DNA from 2 places in the Virgibacillus carmonensis genome. Region 2 is predicted to be linked to the other one. Evidence: riboswitches for the same ligand, from Rfam matches in the RefSeq annotation. Region 2 holds a riboswitch; the other holds the start of a gene.
What was found. A riboswitch is a leader RNA that binds a small molecule or an ion and turns the genes downstream of it on or off. The one in region 2 is predicted to bind cyclic di-GMP.
Positions count from the first base shown of each region.

Region 1: another riboswitch for cyclic di-GMP. It lies ahead of AC3G7N_RS01900 (anti-repressor SinI family protein); the one in region 2 lies ahead of AC3G7N_RS00385 (chemotaxis protein CheX).

Region 1 covers NZ_JBYQFJ010000002.1:108,525-119,586, forward strand. The annotation lists gene AC3G7N_RS01855 (sensor histidine kinase) at 1-354, opposite strand, end outside; gene AC3G7N_RS01860 (YigZ family protein) at 529-1,161, shown strand; gene nagB (glucosamine-6-phosphate deaminase) at 1,227-1,952, opposite strand; gene nagA (N-acetylglucosamine-6-phosphate deacetylase) at 1,949-3,139, opposite strand; gene AC3G7N_RS01875 (GntR family transcriptional regulator) at 3,342-4,070, shown strand; gene nagE (N-acetylglucosamine-specific PTS transporter subunit IIBC) at 4,149-6,080, opposite strand; gene AC3G7N_RS01885 (VanZ family protein) at 6,198-6,677, opposite strand; gene AC3G7N_RS01890 (SIS domain-containing protein) at 6,691-7,419, opposite strand; gene AC3G7N_RS01895 (helix-turn-helix domain-containing protein) at 7,505-7,837, opposite strand; gene AC3G7N_RS01900 (anti-repressor SinI family protein) at 7,906-8,046, opposite strand; cyclic di-GMP riboswitch class I at 8,068-8,152, opposite strand; gene AC3G7N_RS01905 (hypothetical protein) at 8,389-8,562, opposite strand; gene AC3G7N_RS01910 (LCP family glycopolymer transferase) at 9,260-10,201, shown strand; gene AC3G7N_RS01915 (penicillin-binding transpeptidase domain-containing protein) at 10,265-11,062, shown strand, end outside.
Region 2 covers NZ_JBYQFJ010000001.1:72,967-84,028, reverse strand. The annotation lists gene AC3G7N_RS00410 (methyl-accepting chemotaxis protein) at 1-571, opposite strand, end outside; gene AC3G7N_RS00405 (methyl-accepting chemotaxis protein) at 631-2,325, opposite strand; gene AC3G7N_RS00400 (response regulator) at 2,351-2,710, opposite strand; gene AC3G7N_RS00395 (chemotaxis protein CheW) at 2,731-3,192, opposite strand; gene AC3G7N_RS00390 (chemotaxis protein CheW) at 3,210-5,159, opposite strand; gene AC3G7N_RS00385 (chemotaxis protein CheX) at 5,184-5,654, opposite strand; cyclic di-GMP riboswitch class I at 5,751-5,853, opposite strand; gene AC3G7N_RS00380 (hypothetical protein) at 6,015-6,155, shown strand; gene solA (N-methyl-L-tryptophan oxidase) at 6,338-7,465, opposite strand; gene AC3G7N_RS00370 (sodium:solute symporter family protein) at 7,508-8,935, opposite strand; gene AC3G7N_RS00365 (NAD(P)/FAD-dependent oxidoreductase) at 9,026-10,117, opposite strand; gene AC3G7N_RS00360 ((2Fe-2S)-binding protein) at 10,110-10,442, opposite strand; gene AC3G7N_RS00355 (NAD(P)/FAD-dependent oxidoreductase) at 10,443-11,062, opposite strand, start outside.

The DNA of each region.
Region 1 (11,062 bases), on a different contig from region 2:
ATCACGTTTCACGCGTAACGCCCTTTCCTGTTGCTGAATCATAGCAAGGTCAGTTTGCATAGCATGTGTATTTTCATATACTTGGCGTATTTCAGTTTCAGAATAGCGTTCGAAAAATTTGCTAACCTCTGATAGCTTTTTTCTTGAGAACCGAACCTTTTGTTCGAGTTTATCACCATTACTGATGTGATCAATGACTTGAGTCTTGGTTTCTAGCAATTCCCGCGTCAAAAGCTCGTATTCTTTTCGAGATTCTTCACTAATGTTAAAGATTTCATCTTTGCTATGTTCGACAACCTCAACCATCTCACCAATAACACCATCTAAAGCCTTTTCACATGTTTTCATCACCATAAAATTCACCAACCTATGTATATATATTTCGTAATGCATTACTTTTTTAGTAGGGTCTTTTAGCACACTTAATGGTATATTTTTCTTTTCTCTAGTTATAAAGGTACAGGGTTATTTCTTATTTGCACTTATACCCCATCTATAATAATGTTAACATAGGAGGTTAAATGCAACATGCTATCTTATTATTATACCATTAAACAAGAAGGATCAAGTCAAGTTGTTATTCAAAAGTCCCGATTTATCGGTCATGTGAAGCGCGTAGAAACAGAAGAGAAAGCACAGGCCTTCATTACGGAGATTAAGAAAAAATATCATGATGCTAACCATAACTGTTCTGCCTACATAATTGGAGAACATGATCACATACAAAAGGCAAATGATGACGGTGAACCAAGCGGTACAGCTGGTGTTCCTATCCTAGAGGTTTTGAAAAAACAAAAACTGAAAGATACCGTCATTGTGGTGACACGCTATTTTGGTGGAATTAAGCTAGGTGCCGGCGGGTTAATAAGAGCTTATGGCGGATCCACATCTGAAGTAATAAAATCTGCGGGTGTTGTAGAACGTCAGTTAATGCAAGGAATATTGGTAACAGTTGACTATGGACTCATAGGTAAATTGGAAAATGTATTCCGCACGTCTGAACATGTACTATCAAAGATTGATTATTTGGATCAGGTAGTTTTTCATATGTATGTAAAAGTCGAAAGTGTGCAGGAATTTAAGGATTGGGTCGTGGATTTAACGAGTGGTCAAGCAGCTATTGAAGATAAGGATCACGCCTATATAGAAATTGATAAATAAGAACAAAAGCGCAAGCGCCAAAGAAAGAAATCCATCAAGAGAGTAGGATACTCTTTTGATGGATTTTATATTTCAGATAAAGCCGCTTCGTCTGCAATAATGGTTACATGTTTATGGTTTTGTAAAATAGAAGCAGGAAAATCTTCACTGATATCCCCGTTCATGAATCGCGCTAACGCATCAGCTTTTCTGTTTCCTGATACAAGTACAATAATTTCTTTACTTTCCATGATTGCTTCAATTCCCATGGTAATAGCTTTAGTTGGCACATCGTTTAATGATTCAAAAAACCTGGCGTTTGCCTGACGGGTTGATTCAGCTAAATCTACACTATGTGTTCTGCTTGTAAATGATGTCCCCGGTTCATTAAAGCCAATGTGACCATTTGTTCCTAATCCCAAAATCTGTACATCAATTTTGTCATGATCAAGGATTGCCTTTTCATATTCCACACATTCGTTTTGGATATCCATGACATCCCCTTTTGGAACGAGTACCTGATCCATATCTATATCAATATGTTGAAATAAATGATTCTTCATATAGTAATGATAACTATTCGGGTGGTTCTTTGAAAGACCTATATATTCATCTAAGTTAAATGTTGTAGTATCTTTAAATGAAACTTGCCCATGATTATATTTTTCAATTATTTTTTTATATAATCCCTCAGGTGTTGAGCCAGTAGCAAGTCCTAATACAGGATGCTTCATGTTATTTATTTTATCCAATAAAATAGAACACGCTTTTTCACTCATTTCATCATAGCTTTTTACGCTTAACACTTTCATTGTGATTCTTCCTCCTTAAACGCAATATTTCCAAGGCAAACCGTGTAATGTATCGTTAACTCATCATCAACTAGTAAAAGATCTGCATCTTTACCAGCCTCAATACTGCCTTTTCTTTGAAACATTCCGATTTGCTTAGCTGGATTGACAGAAGCCATTTCAATGATGTCTCTCATCGTAACACTTGATAGCTTTAACATATTTTTGACACCATCATTCATTTTCAATATACTGCCAGCTAACGTACCATCTTCCAGCAATGCACGATCATCTGAAACGTCAACAGGTTGCCCTCCAAGCTCATAAGTGCCAGCATGAAGACATTTTGCACGCATAGCGTCTGTTATCAAAATCAGCCGCTCACTTCCCATATTGTCATAAATTAACTGCATCATTTCATGTGATACATGAATCCCATCTGCAATTAGTTCAGCACGCAACTCTGGAATCTGCATAGCAGCCCCAACAACGCCAATATCGCGGTGATGAATCCCACTCATTGCATTGCATATATGTGTAACCTGCCCTAAGCCATGTTTGACAGCTTCTTTTATAGCAGAAAATCCACTACTCGTATGCCCTGCTGAAACATTGACGCCTGATTGATGGAGAAACTGTATGAATTCCCCACTGGAATCATGTTCAGGCGCCATGGTAATCGTCTTAATTTTATTATTAGATAATGTTTGCCATTCTCGAAAAAGATCAATATCAGGTTGCAAAATATGATTAACTGGCTGTGCACCTGCTTTACTTTTTTCAATAAATGGACCTTCTAAATGAATACCAATAACTTCTGCATATCCAGGTTTACTTTTATAATTAGCTACATTTTCAAGTGTAGCTTCGATTAATTTTTTGGGCTGGGTAATAGTTGTTGCAAGAAATGACGTTGTACCTTCTTTCGGAAGTACCTCCGCAATTTTATCAACCGCAGATTCTGTAGCATCCATAACGTCGGCACCATTCGCACCGTGGATATGCCCATCAATAAAACCAGGAATTAAGCTTTTTCCTGTTCCATCAATTATGATAGCATTTTCAGGAAATCCATCAGGTACATCATTTTTATGATAAATGGCTTGAATTTTTTCATTAACGATAACAACACAACCATGTTCAATTACGGTATTTTCCGTATGAATTTTTGTGTTCGTAAAAACCAATACATTAACCTTATTTATCATGGGTCAGTTCTCAATCCCTTCTAAAGGTTGTTCAAAAAGTCGGCAAAGTTTCTCATTTGCCGACTTTTTGAACACGCACTTCTATGCCTTTTACGTTAGCATACAAATATATAGTTGTCTATACATTAAGATGAGTGTATACAACTTCTTATGATTTTGGTACTATTTAATTAACTATGTGATCGATTGGAAGGAGAATACAATGATTAATAAGAATTCACCCTTACCTATTTATTATCAACTTGAAGAAGAGATTCGACTACTGATCCAAACAAAGAAACTAAAACCTGGTGAATTATTACCTTCCGAACGGGAATATGCCGAGCGATATAATATTAGTCGCATGACTGTCCGCCAGGCAATTAACAACTTGGCTTCTGAAGGATTGTTGTACCGCCAAAAAGGACGGGGAACATTTATTTCCGATAAAAAGTTCGAACAGGATTTACAAGGGTTAACCAGTTTTAGCGAAGACATGCGAGAGCGCGGCTTAACTCCTTCTAACAAACTAATCAGCTTTCAATTACTTGATGCAAATGAACGAATTGCAGAAATTCTACGATTAGACAAAAATGAAAAAGTCTTTGAAATAATACGTATACGATATGCGAATGAATCGCCTGTTGCTGTTGAAACGATCTATACACCTGAGCGCTTAGTTGGGAACTTGACTCAAGAAAATGTAGAAGAATCGTTTTATCATTATATAGAAACAAATCTTAATCTAAACATTGCATATGGCGACCAGATGATAGAATCTGTACTGGCAAATGCATTTGAAATTGAAAACCTGAACGTAAACGATGGCGAACCCATACTATTAATGCAACGTACCAGTTATCTATCGGATGAAAGTGCAACACCACTTGAATATGTAAAATCGGCCTACCGTGCCGACAAATATAAGTTTAAGCTACAAATGCGAAGATGAGAATAGCGTAACCCCTGTAAAGCTCATTAATAAACGGACCATCTACATTTCTTTGTAGGTGGTCCGTTTTTAGTGAAGCTATTCGATTTCAATAATCCCTTTATTACCGGCTTCAATCGTTCCTGATTGCAGCAGACTAACACGCTCATTTTCACCTAGGTTAGTGAACACGATAGGTGATAAGTGTGATGTCGCATTTGCTTTAATAAAGTCTAGATCAACCGTAACGATAGCGTCACCTTTTTTGATTTGGCCGCCCTCCTTAACATGAACCTCAAACCCCTGACCCTTTAACTCTACAGTATCTAATCCAATGTGTACTAATATTTCCAGACCAGATTCTGACCGAATTCCTACTGCATGTTTTGTCGGGAATACATTTATGACCTCACCATCTACAGGAGAGAGAAATGTGCCATCTTCAGGTTCAATTGCAAAACCATCACCCATCATTTTTTCTGAAAATACTTGGTCTGGTACCTCCATGATAGGAAGAATTTTACCCTTTACAGGCATCACAAAATCTTCTGTGTTAAATTTTTGTGTGGAGACTGCTTCATCAGTAGTCTTTTTGATTGAACCTTCAGGAGCCTGCATATTTCCTTGATCCATTCTCTTTCGCATAGCATCCGCCAAAAATTCAACCGTTGTTCCTACGATAACCTGTAAATTCTTTTTATTCACTTTCATAACACCATTAGCACCTTGGCGCTTTAATGCTTTGTCGTCCACTTTTTCCATTTCATGCATTTGTAATCGAAGCCTTGTTGCACAATAGTCCAGTGTCTGAATGTTTTCAGGTCCACCTAATGCTTTCAAATAGTGGTATGCCTTATCATCATAATCCTTGCGACCTTTCCCACTTGAAGGTATTCCAGTTTGTTCATTTTCTTCCACAAATTCTTCATCCTCGTCCTCACGACCAGGCGTTTTCAAATTTAACTTCTTGATTAGTACATAGAAAACTACAAAATATATAAGCCCAAAGACTAAACCTTGGACAAGAAGCAGCAATGGTTTCGATGCAATTCCAAAATTGAGAACATAATCGATAAGCCCTGCTGAAAAACCAAACCCATGCTTGATATCCAACCAATAGGATACCATCATGGATAATCCGGTTAAAACTGCATGTACAACATACAATAAAGGACTTAGAAACATAAATGAATATTCGATTGGTTCAGTAATTCCTGTTAAAAACGATGTTAAAGCCATACTTCCAAGGAAACCACCAACAGCTGCTTTACGATGTTTTTTCGCTGTAGCATAAATCGCCAAACATGCTGCAGGCAAACCAAACATCATGATTGGGAAAAACCCAGCCATAAAGAATCCTGCATCTGGATCACCATGTAAGAAACGGTTAATTTCTCCATGCCATACATCTCCAGCTGCATCAACAAATGTTCCAAAGTCAAACCAAATTAGTGTGTTAACAACGTGGTGTAACCCAATTGGAATTAATAATCGATTAAAGAATCCATATGCTCCGACACCAATAGCACCAGAGTTAATAAACCAACTACCTAATGCATTAATTCCATCTTGTACAGGTCCCCATAATACGCCAATTAATCCTGATATAATAACCATCGCAACCGAAGTTACAATTGGTACAAAACGTTTACCCCCGAAGAACGCCAGGAACTCTGGTAGCTGGATATCATGAAATTTATTATACAAATGTCCAGCAGCTATACCAGCTATTATCCCAGCAAATACCCCGAGATCAAGCTCGTCATTAATTGCTTTATACCCACCATTAAGCACCAAATAACCTACAGCACCTGATAGTGCAGCAGCTCCATTTCCATCTCGTGAAAACCCAATCGCAATACCAATAGCAAAAATAAGTCCCAAATTATCCAAAATTCCACTACCCGCAGCAGATACAAACGGTATATCGAACACATCAGGTGCTCCAAGACGTAACAGTAATGCTGCAGCTGGTAGCATCGCAATCGGAAGCATTAACGATTTTCCGAGTCGTTGCAAATACCCTAACATATATAAACTCCTCCCTCTATTTGAAAACGTTACCATTCAAGATTATATCATCATAATATATAGTTGTCTATACAACTAAACTTAAAAGCACACACTTGAACCAGAAAAGCGTTTTTCTTAAGCGTGTCTTTTTCTTACCATAACTATAAGTATGAAAGCAAGCAATGCACCAAGCACGTCCAGCCCAACATCACCCGCATATGGTGTACGGTTTTGAGTGAATCCTTGATGAAATTCATCTAAAGCAGCATACAAGCTTGTAAAAATAAATGCAAACAGTAACTGTGACTTAATGGAAGTTTGCATTGTTTTTTTAAAAGCAAAATAAAACAGAAGCATTAAAATAAAATATACAGAAATATGTGCGCCTTTCCTGATAAAAAATTCAATGAACCCTTCAATACCAAGCGCGGCTACACTTACTTCTGAATGATGATAGTAAAAAGAGATATGTTGAACAACTGGAACTAAAAAAGAAAGGTCAAGGCTTTCTGATAAAAGTGGTTTAATGTCTTGTTCCTGATAAGGCGTTGCAGACGAGTTAAAAATAACTCCCATCCAACCTAATGGTAGGAGCCAATACATTATTTTTTTCATAAAAACACCACACTTAAAATTTTATTCGATCTTTATATTTCTCCATTAACATGTTGTTATGTTGATCAGCACCTTCTAAGTTACCACTTAGGAATACAGGAGCATCCATTTTTTGATCTGCTAGTAATGTGATTGCTTCAGCGAACATGTGATTAATAATTGTTGTTCCAATTGCTGTTGATACAGGTCCATAATTAACGGAAACAGCTGGATGACTTATGACAGCATCCCCTGTTGGTGTATGATTATCAACGACAACATCTACTACGTCATGCAGATATTTTCCATTATCATGACGGGATGGTTGGCTTTTTGCATATGTAATCGAGGTAATACCAATCACGCTTGCACCTTTTTCTTTCGCAATCAGTGCCACGTCTATAGGAACTGGGTTTCTTCCAGAATTGGAGATTACAATCATTATATCGCCTTCTTGGATATCCTGATCTTCCATAAATTTGCTGGCGTAGTTATTTTTCCGCTCAAGCGTGGAGGATTGGATTGCTCCTTCGTGTAGCATTAAAGGTTCATGTAAAATTGGATGGACGGGAACTAACCCACCTGCACGAAAATACGTCTCTTCTGTTAGTAGATGAGAGTGTCCACATCCAAACAAGTGAATGATGCCATCATTTTTAATGGAATTTGCGACCTTTCCAGCCACTACATTCATTGCTTTGCTCTCCTGTTCTTCAACACTTTCAAGTATTTCCTGAATATGAGAAAAATAATTCATTACCATGATTGGTCATCCTACTTTTTAATATTAAGTGAAGCTACAATAAAAAAACCGTATGCTAATTTAGCTCTACGGTCAAGACAAAAATTTAGTTATCCTGTTTTTTTCTCCATTTATTAAACTCAAGGTATTCTTTGAACTGCTCTTTTGATACTCCAGATTCCATTGCTTCTTGTACGATCTTCAACCATTCACCATCTAGTTGCTCTTCTGTACTAGTTGCTTGATCCTCACGTATTATATCATTTACAGTGACACCTAATACGACACCAATTTTCTCGATAAACTGGATCGATGGGTTCGACTGGAGATTTCGTTCAATTGAGCTTAAGTATGATTTTGCTACACCAGCTTTTTCTGCAAGTTCCGATATAGACATATTTTTATCTTGGCGCAGTTGTTTAATTTTTTCACCAATCAAAGTACACACACCTACCTTCAGTGAGATTATATCACAAAAAAGTGTGTGGTTCTATATTAAGCACAATTTTAATGATTTACCTTTTCATCTTTCTGTACTTCATTTAGAAACAATCTAACCTCCTCAGTAGTTATTCCGAGACTCTTTGCTTCCTGCAGTAACTCAACCCATTCGTTATCAAGACTTACTTGCTTTACCGTTTTTATCATTGTTAGCCCCCATCTATTTTCCCGGGTAACCCAGCCGCCGTAGCTAATTCGCCGTAGACCTGTGATTTTGCGCCCATACTTTTCAGTAAGTTTGCCTTTTCTGAGGAAACAATTATATACAACTATTGTACTACATGCAGAAATGATAGTGGGTGTCTTGTTTTGTCAAAATGCAACTAGTTTTGTAAGTTAAAGTTAGTATATACGTAAAATTCATAAAAGTCACGTTTTAACTAAGACTTTTTAACTAAATTAAGATAGTTAAATAGTTTTATTCCACTAAAATAAAATAGTACAATGCTAATAACATCCGTAATTCTAACGACCTAGTATTCGCGCACGCTATTTCTTTTTAAGCTTTAGTTTGAGCTTTACAAGTTCAAGCAATGTTTTCTTGCCTGCATTTAATTGTAATTTCCCCACTCCTTCCCTTTCTGCTACTCTCTTTTTTTCCTGGGTAACTGGCCCGTTGATAAGCCTTAAACATGTAATTCCCTGCGTCAGTTGTTTCTCCATGACTAGGTACATCCATTATCCCCTTTCTTTTAGTTTGTTCGATGTAATTCGTTTCCCTACCTCTATCCTATTCATGAGTCTAATTATTTTGACCTAGTATATAAAAGAAATAGAAATCCACACTCCTTCTGCGCATATATCCAATCGTTTACACATAGTTTGCTAGTAGAGCTGACACGTATGTTCGTTTTAAAATATAAGTTCGTATTTTATAAAGAACAATTAACCGGATTATAATCCATAGTGCCTCTATCTAAAAGTCTCAAAAACACTCAAAAATGCTTTTTAAAGAACGATTTTCTTTTAATTTAACCGGAATACGCCATTTTACATAGGTTTGTATCGTTTTATAATGAACAAAATGCTTGGTTTTCAAGTTATCGTTATTTACTAGAATGAATCATTCCAGATCATGGGGTAATATTTGTTGAAAAAGCTTTCTTTTTTTCTATTTATTATAGGTCTACTTTTCCTAAGGGTTGGTAGCTACCAATGGATACTTACACTTACAATACCTGTTCATTTTCTAGTAATGGTGAAGCCCCAGGAAGATACATTATTACAGCATTACCAATCAAATCCGCCAAATAATTACAAATGCTAGTAAAATATGACTAAAATTAATAGACGTACCACCCCGAATTCGTTATAATTTAACCATGTGCTGACTATTTAGATAGATTAGAGGAGAATTATAGTGGATACAAGAACTGAAAAGCGACAGACAAAGAAAAAACGTAAATGGCCGTATTGGATTGGTGGAATTATTGTTTTATTAATCTTGGCTGTGGGGATATATCTTTTCTATTTATACGATAAAGTTGAAGATACTGTAGCAGACATGCATGAGCCGCTTTCACGTGATGCGGATCCGGACAGAAAGAAAGAACTAGAAACAATTGTAAAAAATAAAAAGTCAATAAATGTACTGTTACTTGGTGTTGACCAACGTGAAAATGATGTAGGTCGTTCCGATACAATGATTCTTATGTCACTGAATCCACGAACAAACAAAATGATTATGGTTAGTATCCCACGTGATACATACGTGAATATTCCTGGAAGAGGAATGGACAAAATTAACCATGCTTATGCATTTGGTGGTACGGATTTATCTGTAAAAACTGTTGAGAATACGTTTGATATTCCTGTTCATTTTTATGTAAAGGTAAATATGGAAGGTTTTAAACAAGGAATTGATGCGCTTGGTGGGGTTACCGTCACAAACGATCAGGCATTCTCACAAGGCGGGGAAACCTTTCAAACGGGTACGATTAATCTAAATGGAGAAGAAGCTTTAAAATATATCCGTATGCGTAAAGGTGATCCGCGAGGCGACTTGGGTCGAAATGAACGTCAACGCGCTGTCATCAAAGCCGCAATGGATGAAGCTGCAAGTTTTACAAGCATTTCAAAAGTTAGTAATATTCTTAGCATCCTTGGTGACAATGTAACAACTAACCTGAATATGGATAAAATGCAAACCCTTCTAACTGATTATCGAGATACAAGAAATAATAGTAAAACTCTGGAGATCAGTGGGAGTGGGGAAATAATTAATGGTATCTATTACTACGTTGTTCCAGACCAAGAAATAAACCGAATAACCCAAACAATCAAAGAACACATGGAGAAATAAAAAAACAACGAGAAGTCATTCTGTATATGGAATGACTTTTCTATCTATTAAGGTGGGGGTCTTATGAAGAAATTAGTGTTCGTGATATCCATGTTACTATGCATTCTTTTAGCAGCTTGCTCTGATGACGAGGTATCACCCAACGATCGATTTGATACATACGTAAAGAACTGGAATGGAGAAGAATTCTCTAAAATGTATGAAATGGTTGGTACTAAATCTAAATCTACGTATCCAACCGAAGAATTTGTTGATCGATATAAGAAAATTTATAAGGATCTAGGTGTGTCTGATCTAAAAATTACTTATGAAAAGTTAGACGAAAAAGAAGTCGAGGCTGCGCTTGAAAACGGAAAAGCTACCTATCCAATTTCAGTTGAAATGAATACAATTGCCGGTCCAATTACCTTTGATTATGAAGCAATACTTGTCCAGCAAGGTGAAGAGGACAAAAAAAATTGGTATGTAAAATGGGATCCAGGGTTTATCTTTCCAGCGCTGAAGGATGGTGGGGAGATAGACTTTGAAACAGAGAAACCAAGACGAGGGGAAATACTCGACAGGAATCGAGTGCCATTGGCAATCAATGACACTGTTTGGGAGATAGGTATCATCCCTAGTAAACTAGGAGATTCACCTGATGCAATGAAAAAAGAAATTGCTGATTTGCTTGGGATGGATGTAGAGACGATTAATAGTAAGTTAAATGCAAATTGGGTTGAGCCTGATCTCTTCGTACCAATAACAAAAGTTCCAACAACAAATGAAAACTTAGAGAAATTATGGGCCACTGGAGCTGTTTCTGGTAAAGAAGTAACTGGCCGTGTTTATCCATATGGGGAATCAGCAGCGCATTTAGTT
Region 2 (11,062 bases):
CAATATCATCAATATAATTACCAGTACTTATAATATAATTCCATGGTTCAAATGATTGTGAGTATGCTCGCTTTTTGACTAAATGATCTACTCCCGGTTTGTCCCACATATACTCAGAAAACCCATCTTCATTCTCTTTCGTAGCTGCTGAAATAACATTTTGAATTAAATACGTACCCTCTGGATCCTGAATATCGATGCGGTTTGTTCCTTCTTTATCAGGTGTCTCAGGATGTGCTATAAGTACTCCCTCCGTGTCATCAATCCAAAAGTAACCAGTCTCACCATATTTCAATGCCTTTATTAATTTAATTCCTAGGGCCTGCGCTTCCTTTTCTGATAAATCCCCGGATTGGTGGCGCTCATAGGCATAATTCATTAGGGAAAGCGCAGTATTCACTTGTTCCTTTATGCTTGTATCATAATTTTTAATTAAATCCTTCTTATAACTTTGTACCTGGGCGTCATTGCTATTAATGGTAGTAATAATGTTATATGCACCTGTCACACCTGCTAATATAAAAAACAATACAGAAAAAATAAGTAACAATTTCGTTCTGAACTTTTTCATTTGTTTCGGATCTCCTTTTGCTAACTACTATGTACGATTCATTTAACACTTCATTTTCCTTAAAGTTTGAACTTACGAACTAATTCATTTAGCTCTTCCGCCAATTTAGCCAGTTGTTCCGAGCTTCCTGCTACTTCTTCCATTGAGCTACTTGTTTGCTGTGATGATGCAGAAGTTTGTTCAACACCTGCAGCAGACTCTTCTGAAATTGCTGCAATTTCTTCAATCGATCCATTCATTTTATGGCTGTTAGTTGCAATATCAGATAAGTTTTCTGAGATTGTTTCTATGTGTGTAACCATTTCATTAACCGCTGTACTAATTCCATTAAATGTTTCACCAGTAGTTTTGATTTGAGTTGATCCTAATTCAACTTCTGCATACCCCGTTTTTAATGACTCCGTAACGGTACTTGTTTCATTTTGTATGTTACCAACTATGCCTGTAATATCTGTAACAGATATAGATACTTGTTCTGCAAGTTTTCTCACTTCACTCGCTACCACGGCAAAACCTTTCCCATGTTCACCAGCTCTTGCGGCTTCGATGGCTGCATTTAATGCAAGAAGATTTGTTTGATCCGCAATATCTTTTATGACCGAAACCAGCTTCGATATCTCTTTAGACTGCACATCTAAACCCTGCACCTTTTGAACGGCATCCTGTACGATTTGATCAATCATTGCCATTTGTTTCGTAGAAGATTCCATTAACCTGCTACCTTCATTTGTCATGCCAAGGACTTCATTTGATGATTGTTGAATATGTGTCCCTTTTGTATTTGCTTCCTCAACTTTAGTAGTAAATGTGCTCATATTCGAAGCCAGTTCACTTGCACTAGTTGCTTGTGTCTCTGAGCCAGAAGCCAATTCTTGCATGGTTGTCGCAACTTGCTCAGATCCAACTCTTACCTCGTTTGCTGATTGGGTTAATTCTTCGCTTTGACTTGTTACAGAACCAGAAACCTGATTTATTTTGCTTAATAATTCACGGGTATTACGATTCATTTCATTGGTTGCTGCAACAAGCTGACCAATCTCATCTTTTGAATTTGTTTCTAGGGCATCCTGGCTTAAATCGCCACTTGCAAGTAATTTCATTCGCTTCATAACGGTCACAATCGGTTTTGTGATTATCCTCGAAGTAAGAAGTGCAATAGCTAACCCTAGTACTACAACTAAGATGGACACTACTATTCCTACAAGCGCTGTCGCTTTTCCACTAGATAAACTATCTTTTCCCGCTTCATTTATTAAATTTTCTCTAGTTACGGCCATTTCTTCAAATCCAGTCATTATTTCACGTGCAAGAGGTTTAACCTCAGTAGACAAAATTTCCATTGCATTCTCTTTATTTCCACGGTCATATTCCGCAAAAACTTCATCTAACGCAGTTCCCCATTCCACTTTTTTCGCAATAAGGTCTTTTACCTTTTGTGAATTACTTAACTTTAGAACTTGTTCCTCAAGTTTGATACTTTCTTCTATTTGACCGTTAAATTCATTCCTAAATTCATTATCTTCATATAGTAAAAAACCACGTACTAATGCTGTTCTATGTGCCATATTGTAAGCAATCTTTTCATCCGCAATTAACAATGGAAGTTGTTTATTTACAATTTCTTCTGTTTCATGATTGATTTTTTCAAGTGCGAAATAATTATATCCGCCAAAAATAAGAACCAATAAAATGATTAGTGAAAAACCGAATAAGATCTTTGTTTTTATACTTTTAAAGTTTATTAATTTCTTCAATGTTGAACCTCTTTTTCTCTAAGTGTTATTTTAGTACTTTATCCACTGCTTCTTTAATTCGATCAGGAGTAAAAGGTTTCACAATAAAATCACTTGCTCCAGCTTGAATAGCATCAACAACCATCCCCTGTTGCCCCATAGCTGAACACATAATAATCTTGACGTTAGAATTTAATTTCTTAATTTCTCTAACCGCTTCTACCCCATTCATCTCCGGCATGGTAATATCCATGGTGATAAGATCTGGTTCTAATTCCTGATATTTTTCGACCGCATCACGACCATTTTCTGCCTCGCCAACTATCTCATGACCATGTTTTATTAAATTATCTTTTAATTGCATTCGCATAAACGCTGCATCGTCCGTTATTAATATCCTCGCCATTGTTGTTTTCCCCCTACGTATTAATTCTCTACTACCTCTTGAACCTCGTTTATTTCATCAAGATTTAAAATACATTCAAAATCTAATAGTATTAAAAGTTTGCTTTCTAATTTTGCTACCCCTTTTATGAAAGCTTCATTAACACCGCCAATAATCTTAGGTGAAGCTTCTATTACTGCCGGGTCGATGTCGATAACATCCGTTGCTGTGTCAACAATCAATCCAACTTGAACAGTATTGATATCCACGATTAGAACCCGCGTTTCACTGGTTAGAGTCGTGATACCTATTTGCAGTCGTTCCTTTAAATCAACCACAGGTGTAATATCACCACGAAGGTTTATAACACCCTTTATAAAGTCAGACGTACCAGGAACTTCGGTAACGTCTTCCAGTCTTTCTATTGAACGAACATGTTGTATATTGACACCATACTGTTGCTCCTTCAATTGAAATACAATAACTTTTAATAGCTCTTCCATTCGTAAGTCCCTCTTTTCTACTTGATTAATGCATTAGGATCGATTATCAGCGATATGCGCCCATCCCCTAGAATGGTAGCTCCTGAAATAGCATGTACATGACGCAAATAATTGCCCATTGACTTCAAAACAACTTCCTTCTGGCCAATCAAGGAATCTACCAGTAATCCTGTCATTCTGTTTCCCTTTTTAACTACGACAATCGAGTAGTGTTGTTCATCTACTACTTGATCCTGTGGAACCGCAAATACTTCTTTTAAAGATACAAGGGGTATCACTTCGTCCCTAAAGTTCATTACCTTTTGCCCATGTACATACATGATCTGTTCTTCTTGCATTAACACTGTTTCCACGATCGAAGTAAGTGGTACTGCATAGGTTTCTTTTTGAACCTTAACTAACAAGGTTGAAAGGATAGAAAGTGTCAAAGGTAATTGAATGGAAAATTTACTCCCTTTTCCTGAATCCGACTCGATGAATATACTTCCACCAAGCGATTCTATTTTACTTCTTACCACATCTAAGCCAACACCGCGTCCTGATATGTCAGTGATTTCATCGGCTGTGCTAAACCCAGATGATAAGATCACCTGATAAACCTCTTCATCAGAAAGAGCTTCAGCTTGTTCATGTGTGAATAATCCATTTTCAATAGCCTTGGCAACTACCTTATCCCGATTGATTCCAGCACCATCATCTTCTATTTCAATAAACACATGATTACCACTATGAAAGGCCCGTAAATGTAACTTCCCTTCTTCTACCTTTCCAGATTGTTTCCGTTTCATTGGTGCTTCAATGCCGTGATCAATCGAGTTTCGAATTAAATGGACTAAAGGATCACCAATTTCATCGATAACAGTTCTGTCGAGCTCCGTATCTGCTCCGATAATTTCCAGGTTGATTTTTTTATCTAAATCTTTCGCTAGTCCCCTTACCATACGTGGGAATCGGTTAAACACTTGTTCAATTTGAACCATTCTCATGGATAATATCAAACTCTGCAAATCCCCCGAGATTCTAGACATGTGTTCCACCGTTTCTGTTAATTCCTGGTTTTCCATTTTCTTTGATAGATCTTCTAATCTACCTCGGTCGATGACTACCTCTTCAAAAAGATTCATTAACTCATCGATACGATCACTGTTCACACGAATTGTTTTTGATGAAATTGACCTACCATTTTCAGGTTCTTCACTAACCTTTTCTAACTTATTTTGTTCGATAGTTTTCTTTTGCTCCAAGGCAGAAAAACTAGCTAATTCGACTTTCTGAACCTCTGAGATCTTATGTATACGAGCTTGAATAGCTTCAGGTTGCTCCATTGTTAAGAAAACAATGGAGAAGTCTTGTTCAAAATTCTCATCTTCTAATTCCACTACAGAAGGAACGGATTTAATAACCTCGCCTAAATCTTTCAATGCTTCAAAAACCATGAATACACGTGCCGCTTTTAACATGCAATCTTCCGTTAGTCCAACTGTTATGTGAAATGTTTGGAAACCTTGTTCTTTTGCCTGTGAAACAACCGTAAGTTGATATTCATCTAATTCCATATTCGTAATAGTAAGCTTTTTCTCTACAGTAGTGCCGTTTTCTATTTGCTCTAAACGAGTAACGAGACCTGAGACATCTTTCTTCCCATCCGCGCCTTCTGAAATCGCACCAACCATTTCCTCTAAATACTCAATTGCGTCAAAAGTTACATCAATTACCTCAGCACTTACAGCTAAATCATTAGTACGAATTTTATCAAGCACATTTTCCATCTGATGTGTTAACGATGCTATGTCCATAAATTCCATTGTTGCAGCCATACCTTTTAACGTATGAGCGGAGCGGAATATTTCATTAACAATCATTAGATCTTGTGGCTGCTTTTCCAGTTTTAAAAGATTGTCATTAACCGCTTGTAAATGTTCGCGACTTTCATCAAGAAACATTTCTATGTATTGATTGGTATCCATTTGATACCTCCATTCTTGTCTCTATTAATCTAGTAGTAAGTAGATTTCCATTTCTCCAATCTGATCGAAGCTCACTGTAACTTGGATGGCCTTTTCAAAACCTGATAATGTCGTATTACCTTGAATAATTGTCGGGGAAGTGATATCTGTATTGATTCCCTCTTTAACGATATTCGTAGAAAGACTTCCAGCTACCATATTGCCTAATTCCCCGCTAAAGGAAGCAAGCATTTCTCCATCTATTGGCATCCCAAACATTGATTCACCAATAGAGCCAAAGATAGTTGTATCCCCAGATAAAACTAATTTTCCTTTTACATCCCCTGTAATACCAATAAGAACACCAAACTGAATATGTAAATGTTGTTTTAATAATTGAGGTTTAGCAATCTCATGTTTAATAGGGACTACCGTTTTTAAAGATGTATACGTCCCGTTTAATAATTCTTTAACGGACTTATTTCTTTCCTCTACCGTAATGGTCAATAGAACCACTCTCCTCTGATTTAAATAAAATTCCACAAAAAAATTGACTATCCTAAGTACATAGAACAGCCAATAGATTCTAATATATAAATATTAAAAACCGAATTTGGTAACCAGGCAATCGTAGTGTTTAGGATTTATGACAAATCCTCACGTTAGACCCTAAGCTTTGCGTCCCACCCTTTCGAATAGTTTGCCTTTATCTTCAATAATAGTACTTTTTAACTGGTTCTTTAGTATGATAATCCATTTTTATCCAAAATTCAACAACAATCGACTATTTCTTTCAAAAAAGTATAACTTATACATACTGGTAATTTTTCATGCACTTCTATACTAGTTACCTGGCAACGGGTACTGCATTAATATATGCTAATTAATCCAGTACAAATCCGCAATGAGTCCAATATTGGCCCGCTAATCGTTGTTGGACATGAAATCTTGGAGAAGCTTCTTAAGGCAGAGGAAAATAATTTTAGAGGTAAAAAAGTAATTGATCGAACATATTAAGTGCGCTGTCATCTTTACAACGGATAACCGATAAAAGTATACTATTTGATCGCATAGGTGAAAAAAACTACACATCTCTTAACGAGTCTGTGTAGTTCCTGTTTAGGGTGGTAATAATTGACACTACCTTAACCCTAGCTCTCTAGATCCTTCGAGAGTCTATTTGCTGAAACGGCATAATATTAATTCGTAAATCTCTTTGGATTAAGATGCTCAATCGAATGGGAGGTTTCCCCATCTATGATAAGATCTGCTGCAATCGATCCGATAACAGGGGCCATTTTAAATCCATGTCCTGAAAAACCACTTACTAATAATGTATTTTCCATTCCTGGTGCATCGCCAACAATTGAATGATCATCTTGTGTGTAACCATCCATATAAACACTGGCTCGAACGGGATCAGGTATTAGATCAGGAATTAATTCCTTAACCGCATCACTGACTTCTATCATTTCTTCCAGAGAAACATCACGGTCAAGAGATCCTGGTTCGGGAACGATTCCTGGATTTTTCGTATTTGAAGCTTTCACCATCGTTCCATCTAGTGTTGGTGCACCCGTTAATCTAAATTCTTTTCGCATGCGGGCAAATATCGGAAATTTATCAGGTTTAAAATCATCGATGTTTTTTGCTGCAAACCATGTTAAGACTAAACGTCGTGCCGTTATTTTGTTTTCTAATTTCGGAATGAGTTTTCCGGTCCATGCTCCTGTAGTAACCAATACTTTACCTACCCGATACTTTTTTCCATTAGCTAAAATAGTGACACCATCGCTATCTGGAAGGACCTCTTCCACTTTTGAATATCGGTGAATTTTTGCCCCTAGAGCCTCTGCTTGATTTGCAGCTGAAATAGCTGCTAACTCAGGTCGCATAAAGCCAGCATTCTTATCTAGGACCATTATATCTTCAGGAAATAATCGGTGTTGAGGATATCGACTTTTAGCCTCATTCCCATGAATAACCTCATGTTCTAAATTAAAATCTTCTATCGATCGAAGTACATTCTTTATCACTTCCGTATTGGGGTCACCGATCATTAACCCTCCATTTAGTGTTAATAGACTTTTATCTGTTTCCTGCTCTAATTGCCTCCATAATTTACGAGATTCTTGCAATAATGGTACATATTCCTTTCCCTCCATATACGCTGTACGAAACAGGCGGGATTCTCCTCCGACAGCTGACCGATCATTCCCGACTCCAAATTGTTCAAACCCTAAAACAGAAACACCCCTTTTAGCAATCTGCCATAGAGCCATGCTTCCCATAGCCCCAACGCCAATAACTGCTACATCAGCATCCATCATCTCACCTCATTAGTTTTTTATTTATTACGTTAATTTAGACTACGCCTCTTTCTTATTTATTTCTAAATCATTGACACGGTTTTTATCTTTAAACAAATAATTAAACAAAATGAAACCTACTAATGAACCTAGTATACCGAAACCTACATAAGGTATATTGGTACCAATAATTTGTGCAACTGCTGCACAAGATATTCCTAACAACATACTTCCAATTGCACCTTTAGCATTTAATAGGTTCGATTTTCTTAGAATAAAGCCTCCAAAAATTGGTACTAATAATCCTGATGCAGAATAGGCATACGTTGCAACTAACCACCCTAAAGCCTTGGGATAATATAACGCTAAAATAACCGCCAGTACTATTACTATAACGGACATCATCCGTGATAACTTCAATAACTTACGATCACTAACTTTTGGATTAATGTAAGATTGATAAATATCCGTTGTTATATTAACTACAACTGATTGAACAGCACTACTAACAGTTGACATAATCGTGGCAATAATAAACGATGCATAGATAGCCATAAACCAAAGTGGAAGTTGAGTTAAGAACCACCCTGAAGCCATTTCTGGATCAGTTAAATCAGGATTCATCGAAAAAATGGCAATTCCCATAAATGATGCCCAAAAACCGCTGATAACTCCCACTATTGCAGCAATGATAAAACCTTTTTTCGCGACACTAGGACTACTTGCAGCATAAATACGCTGGTAGGACATCTGATTCGTCAATGCCCCAGGGAAAATAGCCAAAATCCAAAATATAATCGTCATCGTTCCAACTGCACCGAACCCTTCTGGAAAACTAATCATAGATTCAGGTACTTTCGTTGATATTTCAGACCATCCTCCAGCAAGATTTAAAACATAAAATCCACTTACTATTGTCATGACTACCATTGCACAGCCAAAAATAAAATCAGTCCACGCGACAGAAGTCAATCCACCAGGCAGTACAAATAATAGACTAATAGCAGCGAAGATTACTATCAGTGTAGTAAAACCAATACCTGTTATCTCTGAAAATAGACTTCCAAAAGCAACCAATTGCGTACATAACCATCCAAATGGAACAACAATAGCTAAAAAGGTAACGATACTCATCATTATTTTATGGTCACCGTATAGTTTTTTAAAAATTTCCGGCATCGTGGTAAACTTATGCTCTTTTAGCCAATTAGCAAGTAATACCAGAATAACAATACCTATGGAATACAGTACATTATAGGTTACAGCCGACCAACCAGCACTATAGCCTATTCCTATATGAGCAACTAATACACCGCCCCCCATGCCTGTAGCAAATTGAGTTCCTGCTACTACATAAATAGGTAACGATCTCCCCCCGACTGTCCAGTTTTCACTGCTTTTATTCCTTCTGCCAATCCAAAATGAGAAGATAGCTGCACCTGCCAAAACTACAATAGAACTTAATACAATTACCAAAGTAGCACTCATTTTTTACCTCCTACTAATTTATTAATATTACCTTACGTTTTTTTTATAAAAAATTAGTATAGTAAAAGTCATGTTGTGTTTATATCTTCTTTATACAGAAGCCTTAAATTCATTAAAACGATCAATCCTTAAACGCTTTAAATCGATAGAGGTATCCCCTTCCATTAAAAGCTCCGTCATTAACGTTCCAACTAGAGGGGACAACGTAATCCCACTATGCATAACAGCAAGAAATGCATTATCAATCGTAGGAATCTTGCCTATGATTGGGAACCCATCATTTGGTATTACTCGAATTCCTGAAAAACAGCGTACTATATTTGCTTTTGCTAGATCTGGCAAATAGTCAACAGCCATCCTTGCTGTATCCTGAATTACATCTAGTGTAGTTCTCCGGTCATAGCCCACCTCCTCTTTTGAATATCCAATCAAGACTTCTCCATTGTCAGCTTGTCGCATCCCCCCGATAGTATGTTTGATTAGTGGTGCCAATGGTTCTGTAACTATTATTTGCCCCCGGACTTGCTTCACCGGAATATCTACTCCTAACAGTTCTCCCAATCCTTTCGTCCAAGGGCCTCCGGCTATAATCAATTGTTTGGCAAAAAAGATGCTGTCTTTAGTTGTGATTGTAAATTTCCCATTCTGTTTTTCAATACCGATAACCGGATTATAAAAAGAGAACTCTACATCGTTCTTTTTAGCTGCTTTAATATAAAGTTCGACCAAGCGAAACGGATTCACATTTCCATCAATTTTGCTAAACGTAGCACCGGCAATAGTTGGAGATAATGCGGGTTCTTTTTCTAGTACTTGCTCACGATTTAATACTTCAATCTCAATTCCAACTTCCGCCTGTTTTTCCGCAAGCCTTAGCGCTTTCTCTCGGTCTGCTTCATCAAAAAATGGAGCAATACCACCAGTACGCTTATATTCCACATCTCCAATTTTCCTTTCGAGAAAGGGATATAATTCCGCGCTATACATACTTAGTTCGCCATACCATGATGGTGTTTTATTATGAACCCAAACCCAAGCTTGAGTAGATCCTGATGTTCCAGATAAAGGGAATCCTTTATCGATTACTAAGATGCTCTTCTGTCTGCTTTCAGATAGATGAAAAGCAATACTACTCCCTATTACGCCACTTCCAATAACTACAATATCGTACTGATTAGTCATTATTCGCTTCACCTTCTTTTGGGGCTGACTCGCTAAAAACTGAAATTACACTTGAAGATTCTTTACTACCAACTAATGCACCGATCCGGGTTATTTTTAACGGCATTCGCATTTTCGATGGACCAATGTCACTCAACGGTTTATTGGTTAATTCACTGATGATTCGTTGAACCAAACTTGTGCATATCTTCGCTTGACATGGCCCCATACCACACCTCGTTATTCTTTTAATGTCGTCAAAGGTATGTGCCCCCATTTTTATCGCTGATTCGATTTCATCAATATTGATTTCTTCACACCTACAAACGATTGTTGATTTGTCCATTTAACATTCCTCCAAGCTCAATTCAAATAACGATGATGATTGTAGGTTTGTTTCTTCATGAAAACCTTTAATTAAAGCCATTCGTGCATTAAATGCCTCCCTCGAATCCGCAGTTTCTATACAATAGAGCTCCTTCCACAAAGATGCTCTTCTCTCTGTTGCTATTTCCTCACTTAACAGACCTAAGGATTCTGTCACACTGACTGCTGCAATTTCTCCTGTTAATAGAATGGCACCCATACTGGTGATTCCAGCTGCATTTCCAGCTACATATGTGGAAGGTTTGCTTGTTTCCATCACTATAGAATATTGGGGTAACCACCCTCCAAGGCCAATTTGATATGTAAAACCACAATTCAGTATTTCGAAGGGTTCTAAAATCGGTGTCACACCTTTACCAATACAAACCAAGTCTGTATTGATTTCTTCTTCCACACCGTTATGATTTAGAATCACCTTCTGTACCTCACCAAAACCTGTTGCATTTGCAATGAAACTATTTAAATAGATAGGGATACCATCTTCCTTTAATAATTGAATCGTTTTTTCATGATTACTAGCTAATTGACTATCACTTTCAATAATTCCTTGTATAGCTACACCACTTTCTTTTAATTGTT